DNA from 3 places in the Burkholderia stabilis genome. Region 1 is predicted to be linked to each of the others. Evidence: predicted binding sites of a transcription regulator. Region 1 holds the regulator's gene; each other region holds the start of a gene.
What was found. Region 1 encodes HrcA, which represses chaperone genes, less so after heat shock. Its sites were predicted from a motif close to TTAGCACTCNNNNNNNNNGAGTGCTAA; they were not measured.
Positions count from the first base shown of each region.

Region 1 (3,275 bases):
CCGAAGCGCGACTGGAAGGTGACGCGGCATTCGGTCGTCGACAGCCCGAGCGCGGCCATCAGCAGCGCGCCCGTCTGCTGGCACTGGTCGTGATAGGGATCGCCGAGATCGAGCGTGCGCTTCGGCACGCCGTGAAAGCTCAGCACGAGCTTGTCGCCGGCCGCGAAGTCGGGCCGGCCGTGCTGCGCCCAATATTGGCGCACCTGCTCGGCAAGCGCATGGATATAGGCCGGATGGTCGGCATAGTGCCGCACCGTACGCACCTCCGGCTGGTTGCGCATGCGCGCGAGCGCGTCGAAGGCGGCGTCGAAGGCGGTGGCCGTGGTCGACGCCGAGTATTGCGGATACATCGGCATCAGCAGCACGCGCTCGACGCCCAAGCGCTTGAACTGCGCGAGCGCGTGCGCAATGTTCGGGCTGCCGTAGCGCATCGCGTAATCGACCAGCACGTGATAGCCGTTCGACGTGAGCAGGTGCCGCACGCCGTCGGTCTGGCGCTCGGTATGCACGCGCAACGGCGAGCCCTCGGGCATCCACACGGCCGCGTATTTCTTCGCGGACGCGCGGCCGCGCAGCGGCAGGATCAGCGTGCGCAGCAGCACCTGCCAGACGGCCTGCGGAATTTCGACGACGCGCGGATCCGACAGGAATTCGGCCAGATAGCGCCGCACGGCGCGCGGCGTGGGGGCGTCGGGCGTGCCGAGATTGATCAGCAGCACGCCGATGCGATGGGCGGCCGCGATACTCGAAGGCGGCTCAAGATCGAAACGCATGGGCAAGAACGTGCTCTGGGCACGGGACCGGACGGCTCTCAATTATAGCGGGCTGCCTCGTGCCGTTCGGCCGACTGTCGGCGCGTGCGGCACCGCGTCATGATGACGGGGCGGGATCGGGCGGGTTCGGCCGGCTCTACTGCTGGCTCAGCGTGAGCGACAGCAGGCGCGCGGTGATGTCGACGATCGGAATCACACGGTTGTACGCCATGCGGGTCGGGCCGATCACGCCGAGCGTGCCGACGATCTGCCCGTTCACCTCGTAAGGCGCGGTGACGACGCTCATTTCCTCGATCGGCACGAGCGTCGATTCGCCGCCGATGAAGATCTGCACGCCCTGGGCGTGGCTCGACACGTCGAGCAGTTGCAGGAGGCCCGTCTTTTGGTCGAACACGTCGAACAGCTTGCGCAACCGTGCCATGTCGGAGGAAAGATCCGCCACCTCGAGCAGGTTGCGCTCGCCGGAAATCAGCACGGTGTCCTCGGTGTCGGGCACCTCGGTGCTGGCCGTCACGGCCGCGTGCATCAGCGTGGTCATGTCGCCGCGCAGCTGGTCGATCTCGTCGCGCAGGCGGCGGCGCACCTCGTCGAACGACAGGCCGGCGAAATGCGCGTTGATGTAGTTGGAGGCTTCGGTCAGCTGCGACGGCGAGTAGTCGCGCGGCGTCGCGAGCATCCGGTTCTGCACGTCGCCCTCGGGCGTCACGATGATCAGCAGGATGCGCTTGTCCGACAGGCGCATGAACTCGATCTGCTTGAACACGTGGCTGCGGCGCGGCGTCAGCACGACGCCCGCGAACTGCGACAGGTTCGACAGCACGCTCGCGGCGGCCGCGACCACCCGCTGCTGCGGCTCGCCGGCCTGCAGCGTGTTCTGCACCTGCCGCGCCACGGCCTCGGCGTCGATCGGCGCCTCGACCGTCAGCATCGTGTCGACGAACAGGCGATAGCCGCGCGGCGTCGGCACGCGGCCGGCCGACGTGTGCGGGCTCGACACGAGGCCGAGCTCCTCCAGGTCGGACATCACGTTGCGGATCGTCGCCGGGCTCAGCTCGAGCCCGGAGTAACGGGACAACGTGCGCGAGCCGACTGGCTGACCGTCGGCGATATACCGTTCGATCAGGGTTTTCAGGAGGGTTCGTGCGCGAGGATCTAGCATGGTGGAAAATTTTAGCGCAACCGCGCGACCGCGGCGAGTGGCGTCGGCCGCCATTGCCCGGGCCGGCCCGATCCGGCCCCGCCGGCGCACAGGCGGTTCTTTTCGTCAACGAGCTATGGTGTAATGCCGGCATGAAAACCGGTAATCAGTTCAATACTGTCGCGCTCGTCGGCCGGAGCAACACGCCCGGCATCGCCGAGCCGCTCGCCACCCTGGCTGCCAGCCTCGCGCAGCTAGGCTTCGAAGTCGTCTTCGAAGGCGATACCGCGCGCGAGTTCGGCATCACCGGCTATCCGGCGCTCACCCCGGCCGAAATCGGGGCGCGCGCGGACGTGGCGGTCGTGCTGGGCGGCGACGGCACGATGCTCGGCATCGGCCGCCAGCTCGCGCCGTACAAGACGCCGCTGATCGGGATCAACCACGGGCGGCTCGGCTTCATCACAGACATCGCGGCAGCCGACATGCACGCGCGCGTCCCCGTGATGCTGGCGGGCAAGTTCGAGCGCGAGGAGCGCTCGCTGCTCGAGGCCCGGATCATGCGCGACGGCGAACCGATCTACCACGCGCTCGCCTTCAACGACGTCGTCGTGAACCGCAGCGGCTTCTCCGGGATGGTCGAGCTGCGCGCGTCGGTCGACGGCCGGTACATGTACAACCAGCGTTCGGACGGCCTGATCGTCGCCACGCCGACCGGCTCGACCGCCTATGCGCTGTCGTCGGCCGGCCCGATCCTCCATCCGCAGCTGCAGGGCATCGTGCTCGTGCCGATCGCGCCGCATGCGCTGTCGAACCGGCCGATCGTGCTGCCGGACGATTCGAAGATCGCGATCCAGATCGTCGGCGGGCGCGACGTCAACGTGAACTTCGACATGCAGTCGTTTACCGCGCTCGAACTGAACGACACGATCGAGGTGCGCCGCTCGAAGCATACGGTGCCGTTCCTGCACCCGATCGGCTACAGCTACTACGCGACGCTGCGCAAGAAGCTGCACTGGAACGAACACGCATCGAACGAAGACGACAAGGCGTCCTGACGCCCCTCCCGCCCGACACCATGCTCCGCCACCTCTCGATCCGCGACTTCGTCATCGTCGCCGCGCTCGATCTCGAATTCGACAGCGGCTTTTCCGTCTTTTCCGGCGAAACCGGCGCCGGCAAATCGATCCTGATCGACGCCCTTGCCCTCGCGCTCGGCGAACGCGCCGACGCGAGCGTCGTGCGCGCCGGCTGCGGCCGCGCCGACATCACGGCCGAATTCACGCCGCACGACCGCGTCGCGCGCTGGCTCGACGAACACGCGTTCGACACCGAGGACACCGTGATGCTGCGCCGCGTGATCGATG
Region 1 covers NZ_CP016442.1:1,823,421-1,826,695, forward strand. The annotation lists gene hemH (ferrochelatase) at 1-773, opposite strand, end outside; gene hrcA (heat-inducible transcriptional repressor HrcA) at 910-1,932, opposite strand; gene BBJ41_RS08525 (NAD kinase) at 2,064-2,966, shown strand; gene recN (DNA repair protein RecN) at 2,987-3,275, shown strand, end outside.

Region 2 (3,275 bases), 1.3 Mb from region 1:
GAAGATGTCGCCGACATAGTGCGAGTAGTACGACCAGTTCGTACCGAACTGGAATTCGAGCGTGATGCCGGTCGTCACGCCCATCGCGAAGTTGATCCCGAACAGCTTGCCCCAGAACTGGGTCATGTCCTTGTAGACCTGCTTGCCGGTCATCACGTACACGGCTTCCATGATGACGAGCAGCCAGGACAGGCCGAGCGTCAGCGGCACGAACAGGAAGTGGTAGAGCGCCGTGATGCCGAACTGCAGACGTGACAGATCGACGACTTCACTACTTATCATGGTGGTCTCCCTCGGTAGATGCAGGCGCCGGCACCGAAAGCAGCCTCTCGGCGACGGCGGCAGGCGGCAGCGACATGTGCTCGGCCTGCGGATGATTGAAGAATGCGTATTTGAGCGACATCAGGAGGATCAGCTTGACGATCAGCACCAGGGTGATGTCGCGGGCGAGGGTCGGTCCGCGTGCCCACGCGACGATGCGCGCGCGCCAGCCGATCGTGCCGGCCGGCCGCGGGGGCGGCGGCGCAGGCTCTTTATTGATCGAGATCAAGGCGATTATCCTGAATCGATTTAGGTCGGTTTTTGGGGCGACTTTACGTCGGATTTATGACGGCCGTGAAGCTGTTTTAATCCTTTTGCGCCGGACATGCCAATTTTAAAAGGACGGCTTTCCGATGCCGAGTGCTGCGCTGCGGCAGACCGTCGCGAACCGGCGGCTAAAAATTGAGGCAGATCAAGGTTATGCGGAAGGGGGCCGAAAACCGCCCAATACCCGATGAAACAGGTCAATTAATCGGCGCAGAAACGGACGGAGAAGCGGGCGGGGCGGCGGGTGAAAAACCGGCGAAAAACCGGTGAAAAAGACAGGCGAAAAAAAACCGCTGCCGGTCGGGCAGCGGTTTTCGACGAGGCGCTCTAAATCGCAGGGATTTACGCGTATTCGGCGAGGGCGGTGCGCATCTTTTTCATCGCGCTCGCTTCGATCTGGCGGATGCGTTCCGCCGATACGCCGAACTCGGCGGCGAGATCGTGCAGCGTCGAGCCGCCCGAACCGTCGTCGTCGACGTGCAGCCAGCGCGCCTCGATGATGCGGCGGCTGCGCGCGTCGAGTGCGTCGAGTGCCTGCGCGATGCCGTCCGTCTGCAGCGTGTCGCGCTGACGCGCGGCGAGCACGGCGGTCGGCTCGTTGTGCGAGTCGGCCAGATAGGCGATCGGCGCGTACGACTCCTCGCCGTCCTCCACCTGCCCTTCGAGCGCGATGTCGCCGCCCGACAGGCGCGTTTCCATCTCGGTCACGTCCTCGCGCTTGACGTTGAGCTCCTGCGCGAGGCCGTCGATTTCCTCGGGCGTCATCGCCTGCATGCTCTTCTTGTGGCTGCGCAGGTTGAAGAACAGCTTGCGCTGCGCCTTCGTGGTCGCGACCTTCACCATGCGCCAGTTGCGCAGGATGTATTCGTGGATCTCGGCCTTGATCCAGTGGATCGCGTACGACACGAGACGCACGTTCTGGGCCGGATCGAAGCGCTTCACGGCCTTCATCAGGCCGATGTTGCCTTCCTGGATCAGGTCGCCGTGCGGCAGGCCGTAGCCGAGATAGTTGCGCGCGATCGACACGACGAGCCGCAGGTGCGACAGCACGAGGCGGCGTGCCGAGTCGAGGTTGTTGTCTTCGCGGAATTCGGTTGCGTACTGGCGTTCTTCTTCGGCGGTCAGCAGCGGAATGCGATTGACGGCCTGGATATACGAATCGATGTTGCCAAGCTGGCCCGGCAACATCGATTGAGCTGCGAGCGCCAGCGAGCCTGCCGATTCGGCCTTGGCCGGCGTCGGGCTCAGGGTGTTCGGGAGGGTCAGGGCGTGGCTCACTAAAAACTCCTTTGGAATCAGGGACAAACCCCGGGTCTCGGATGAGAAACCGGAGCCAATCTTAGCACTCCCGTAATCCGAGTGCTAATTCCTTAGAGCGGGCGTGGACATCTGAGTTCCCGGTTTTTCTATCGAAATAGTCGAGTCGATAGTCTAATCTGCGACCAAAGCGGCGGATCGAAGTTCCGTAAGCTGTTGTTTCTGATGGTAATCAGTAGACGATTTCGATTTTTGTCGTTTTGGAAGCAAGCCATTTCGTTTCGTGATGCCGATCCGAAAAGTCCTTTACCATACCATTCAGTTCGCTCGGGCACGGCTGGGATGGCCGGCCCCATTCAACCCACAAAGTTGGAGTGTCAGATGAACAATAAGAAGAATCGCCGGCCCCGCAGCCGGCTTGCGCTGCATGCGATGCTCGCGGCGTCACTTCTGGGCGGATCGGGTGCGGCATGCGCGGATCGATGGGGGATTCAGGCGGGCGGCGGTTTTTCGGATCGCCACGGGGTCGACAAGGCCGATCTCGGCGTGGTGTGGGATCCGGGCTGGAACTGGTGGGAAATCGGTGGCTGGCACTTCGCGTTCGTCGTGGAAGGGCATGCCGGCTACTGGCACACGGGCGGCAACGTTCACAGCAGCATCGGCGAATTCGGCGTGACGCCGATGTTCCGCTTCATCAAGAGCGCCGGGGAGATCCGCCCGTTCATCGAGGCCGGCGGCGGCCTTCGGCTGCTGACGCACCCGACGATCTCGGATCGTTTCTCGATGGGGACCGCGTTCCAGTTCGCGCCGACTGCGGGTGTCGGCGTGCAGTTCGGCCAACGGCAACAGTATCAGGTCGGCTACCGTTTTGAACATGTGTCTAACGCGGGTATCAAAGAGCCGAATCCTGGTATAAATTTCCACCAGTTCTACGTGCAGTACAACTTCTGATCCGCATGCCCGCGCACGGTGTGCGCGTTGCCGAGGAGTCTGGCGATGGCGAAGGTGATCGATGCGATCCGCGCGCTCGAGCGCGATCGGTTCCGGGCGATGGTGGACGGGGACGGCGAGGCGCTCGGCGCGCTGCTGTCGGACACGGTATTTTTCGTGCACACCAACGGCAAACGTGAAACCAAGCAGCAGTTCATCGACGCCATCGTCGCCGGCCGCCGCCGTTATCGTCAGATCGAAATCCAGTCGCAGGACGTGCTGCCCGTCGGCAGCGAAACCTGCGTCGTCACCGGGCGCGCGCTGATCGAGATGGAAACGAACAACGGCGGCCTGGTCTTCCCGATTGCCTATACATCCGTCCACACCCAGGAGCAGGGCCGCTGGTGCCTGCTCGCGTGGCAGGCGACGCGGTGCGCGACCGAGACATGAGCACGCGTGGCGCTCCTTTTCATGTCCCGACGAAGCGGCCTTCTGGGCCG
Region 2 covers NZ_CP016442.1:3,153,647-3,156,921, forward strand. The annotation lists gene BBJ41_RS14675 (cytochrome ubiquinol oxidase subunit I) at 1-282, opposite strand, end outside; gene cydP (cytochrome oxidase putative small subunit CydP) at 272-550, opposite strand; gene rpoH (RNA polymerase sigma factor RpoH) at 931-1,866, opposite strand; gene BBJ41_RS14690 (acyloxyacyl hydrolase) at 2,227-2,796, shown strand; gene BBJ41_RS14695 (nuclear transport factor 2 family protein) at 2,842-3,225, shown strand.
Region 2: the regulator HrcA is predicted to act here: its motif matches at 1,928-1,954, upstream of rpoH (RNA polymerase sigma factor RpoH).

Region 3 (3,275 bases), on a different replicon from region 1:
CGCGTTCCTGCAGTTTTTCACGGTCGTAGTCGGACGTCGCTTCGTCGATCTGCACGCGAATCTGCTTCACGCGCGCTTCGATGTTCTTCGCATCGCCCGCGCCGTCGATCACGGTCGTGTTTTCCTTGCCGACCTCGATGCGCTTCGCCTGGCCGAGTTCGGCGAGCGTCGCCTTCTCGAGCGTGAGGCCCGTTTCCTCGGCGACGACCTGCCCGCCGGTGAGGATCGCGATGTCCTCGAGCAGCGCCTTGCGGCGGTCGCCGAAGCCCGGCGCCTTGACCGCGACCGTCTTCAGGATGCCGCGGATGTTGTTCACGACCAGCGTCGCGAGCGCTTCGCCCTCGACGTCCTCCGCGATGATCAGCAGCGGACGGCCCGACTTCGCCACCTGTTCGAGCACCGGCAGCAGGTCGCGGATGTTCGAGATCTTCTTGTCGTGCAGCAGGATGTACGGGTTCTCGATCTCAGCGATCTGCTTGTCGGGATTGTTGATGAAGTACGGCGACAGGTAGCCGCGATCGAACTGCAGCCCTTCGACGACGTCGAGCTCGTCGGCGAGCGACTTGCCGTCCTCGACGGTGATCACGCCTTCCTTGCCGACACGGTCGATCGCTTCGGCGATGCGCTGGCCGATCGATTCCTCGCCGTTCGCGGAGATCGTCGCGACCTGCGCGATTTCCTTGCTCGTGGTGGTCGGCTTGCTGATCTTCTTCAGCTCTTCGACGGCCGCTGCGACGGCCTTGTCGATGCCGCGCTTCAGGTCGAGCGGGTTCAACCCCGCCGCGACGTATTTCTGGCCTTCGCGCACGATCGCCTGTGCAAGCACGGTGGCCGTCGTCGTGCCGTCGCCGGCTGCGTCGCTGGTGCGCGACGCGACTTCCTTCACGAGCTGCGCGCCGATGTTCTGCAGCTTGTCCGCGAGTTCGATTTCCTTCGCGACCGACACGCCGTCCTTCGTGACGACCGGCGCGCCGAAGCTGCGTTCGAGCACGACGTTGCGGCCCTTCGGCCCGAGCGTGACCTTCACCGCGTTCGCGAGAATGTTCACGCCTTCGGTCAGCTTCGAACGTGCGACGTCGCTGAAAATGATTTCCTTGGCTGCCATGATTGCGCTCCGTTATTGATTGACGACGGCGACGATGTCTTCCTCGCGCAACACGAGGAACTCGGTGCCGTCCACCTTGACGGCCTGGCCCGCGTACTTGCCGAACAGCACGCGCTCGCCTACCTGCAGGTCGGGCACGATGCGCTGGCCGTCCGCGTCCTTGCGGCCGGGGCCGACGGCGATCACTTCGCCCTGGTCGGGTTTTTCCGCGGCGCTGTCGGGGATCACGATGCCCGACGCGGTGGTGGTTTCCTGGTCGAGTCGTTTGACGATGATGCGGTCGTGCAAGGGGCGTAGGCTCATCTCTTCGTCCTGTCCTGTTCTGTCGAAATTGGCTGGCACTCTTCATCAGAGAGTGCTGACGAGTATAAAAACGCACGACGGCGCGATCCAATAACGGATTCCGAAAAGCATTTGCGCGCACACGCTATGGATGCGTGTGCCGGGCGAGGCGGCCAACCTGCCGATTTCGGGAAAGCATTCGTGCCGTCGTGCAAAGCGCATGCAGCCGGCTATTGCAACACGGCCTGCTGCGCGGAAGGTGCGCACACGGGGCGGATCGTCTTGCCGGCAAGCACGCGCTTCACGAACGGAATCGAATCGGCGAGCGACGCGTTGACGGTGCCGTTGTGTTCGCGGCCCGCATACAGGTGCGCCTCGACCGTCGTGCCCGCCGTGCACGCGTCCTTCGCGAGCGCGAGTTCGAGCGGCGCGAGCCCGTCGTCCGCGCCCGCACCGATGAAGACGGGCGTGGCGATCTTCAGCGTCGGAAATTTCAGGTAGTCGTCCCACCATGCCTGCAGCCGCGCATCGCCGCCCGGCTTCACGGTGTTCGCGTGCGTCAGGTGCGCGAGCGCCGCATCGTCCTCGAGCGACGCGAGGCAACTGATGCGCGCCTGTTCGAGGATCGGCAGCGCGTTGTCGGTCAGCACTTCGTCCGCGCGCAGCGACGGGTCGATCTGCTGCGCCGACAACACCGAATAGAACTGATACGCGAGCGTCGGATCGACGCGGTCTGGATCGCGCCGGTACGCCGTCTCGAACTTCGGCAGCGACGCGAGCGTGGCGCGCGACGCGTTGTAGATCGTCCCGGTCGCGACGGTCGCGCGGATCGCAAGCTCCGGCGCATAGGCGGGCGCGTAGCCGGCCGCCGCGAACACGGCCGAGCCGCCTTGCGACTGGCCGACGAGCACGACTTCATTCGCGAGGCCCGGCACGCCGCCGAGCACCGCGCGCACGCTGTCGAGCAGCGTGTAGCTGTTCGAGCGGTTGTTGAGCTGCGGATTCGGGCCGGGCGTGCCGAGCCCCTGATAGTCGGTCGCGACGACCGCGAACCCTTGTTGCAGCCACGCGTTCAGGTAGCGCACGTCGCGATACGAGCGGCCGAACCACGACGGCGCGCAGATGTCGGCCATCCCGAACGTGCCGTGCGCCCACGCGACGATCGGCCAGCCGCCGGCCGGCGGCGTGCCGCGCGGCACGAACAGCGCGCCGGACACGGCGATCGGGTCGTGGCCGCCGACGCCGTCGGTCGACGCGTACAGGATGCGCAGTTGCCGCGCGGCGCTCGCGAGCCCGAGCGTCGCGGGCAGCGGTTCGGAGCGCAGCAACGCACCGGGCGTCGCCGGAATGTCGCGGTCCCACGTGTAGAACGCGGATACGCGGCCGTCGCCCTGCAACGGATCGGGCGCCGGGACGTGGCCGGGCGAAGCCGCGTGCGAAACGAGGGACGGCACGGCGAGCGCCGAAACCAGCAGCGTGCGCGCGGCGATGCCGCGCAAGGGGAGGAGCGTCATGGTCGGATGAATATCGATGAGGTCGGATCGGGCGCGCCGGGCAATACCTGGCACGGGCCGACCACGACGCAAGTTTCGAACCAGCCGGATCGTGCGTGCCGGGTACGCGGGCTGGCGGGCGCTTCGTCCGTGGGGCACACACGTCGCGCGTGTGCCGGTTGCGGCTCGTGCAGCAATCCGGGCAGGCGGGCTGTTGCTTGCGCAACAGATGCGCGTGCCTGGATCGCGCCGCGCGATTCGCGAAACGTGTCCGCCCGCCGCGGCGCGGCCATGCGATGCGCGCGGGCGCGGCTGGCACGATTGCTGCTGATCCGGTCGCCGTGCGTCGCGCCGTTGCGACGCAGGCCGATCCGTTCACCCGACTCAGGAAACCA
Region 3 covers NZ_CP016443.1:2,795,975-2,799,249, forward strand. The annotation lists gene groL (chaperonin GroEL) at 1-1,105, opposite strand, end outside; gene BBJ41_RS30345 (co-chaperone GroES) at 1,118-1,408, opposite strand; gene BBJ41_RS30350 (alpha/beta fold hydrolase) at 1,618-2,901, opposite strand.
Region 3: the regulator HrcA is predicted to act here: its motif matches at 1,441-1,467, upstream of BBJ41_RS30345 (co-chaperone GroES).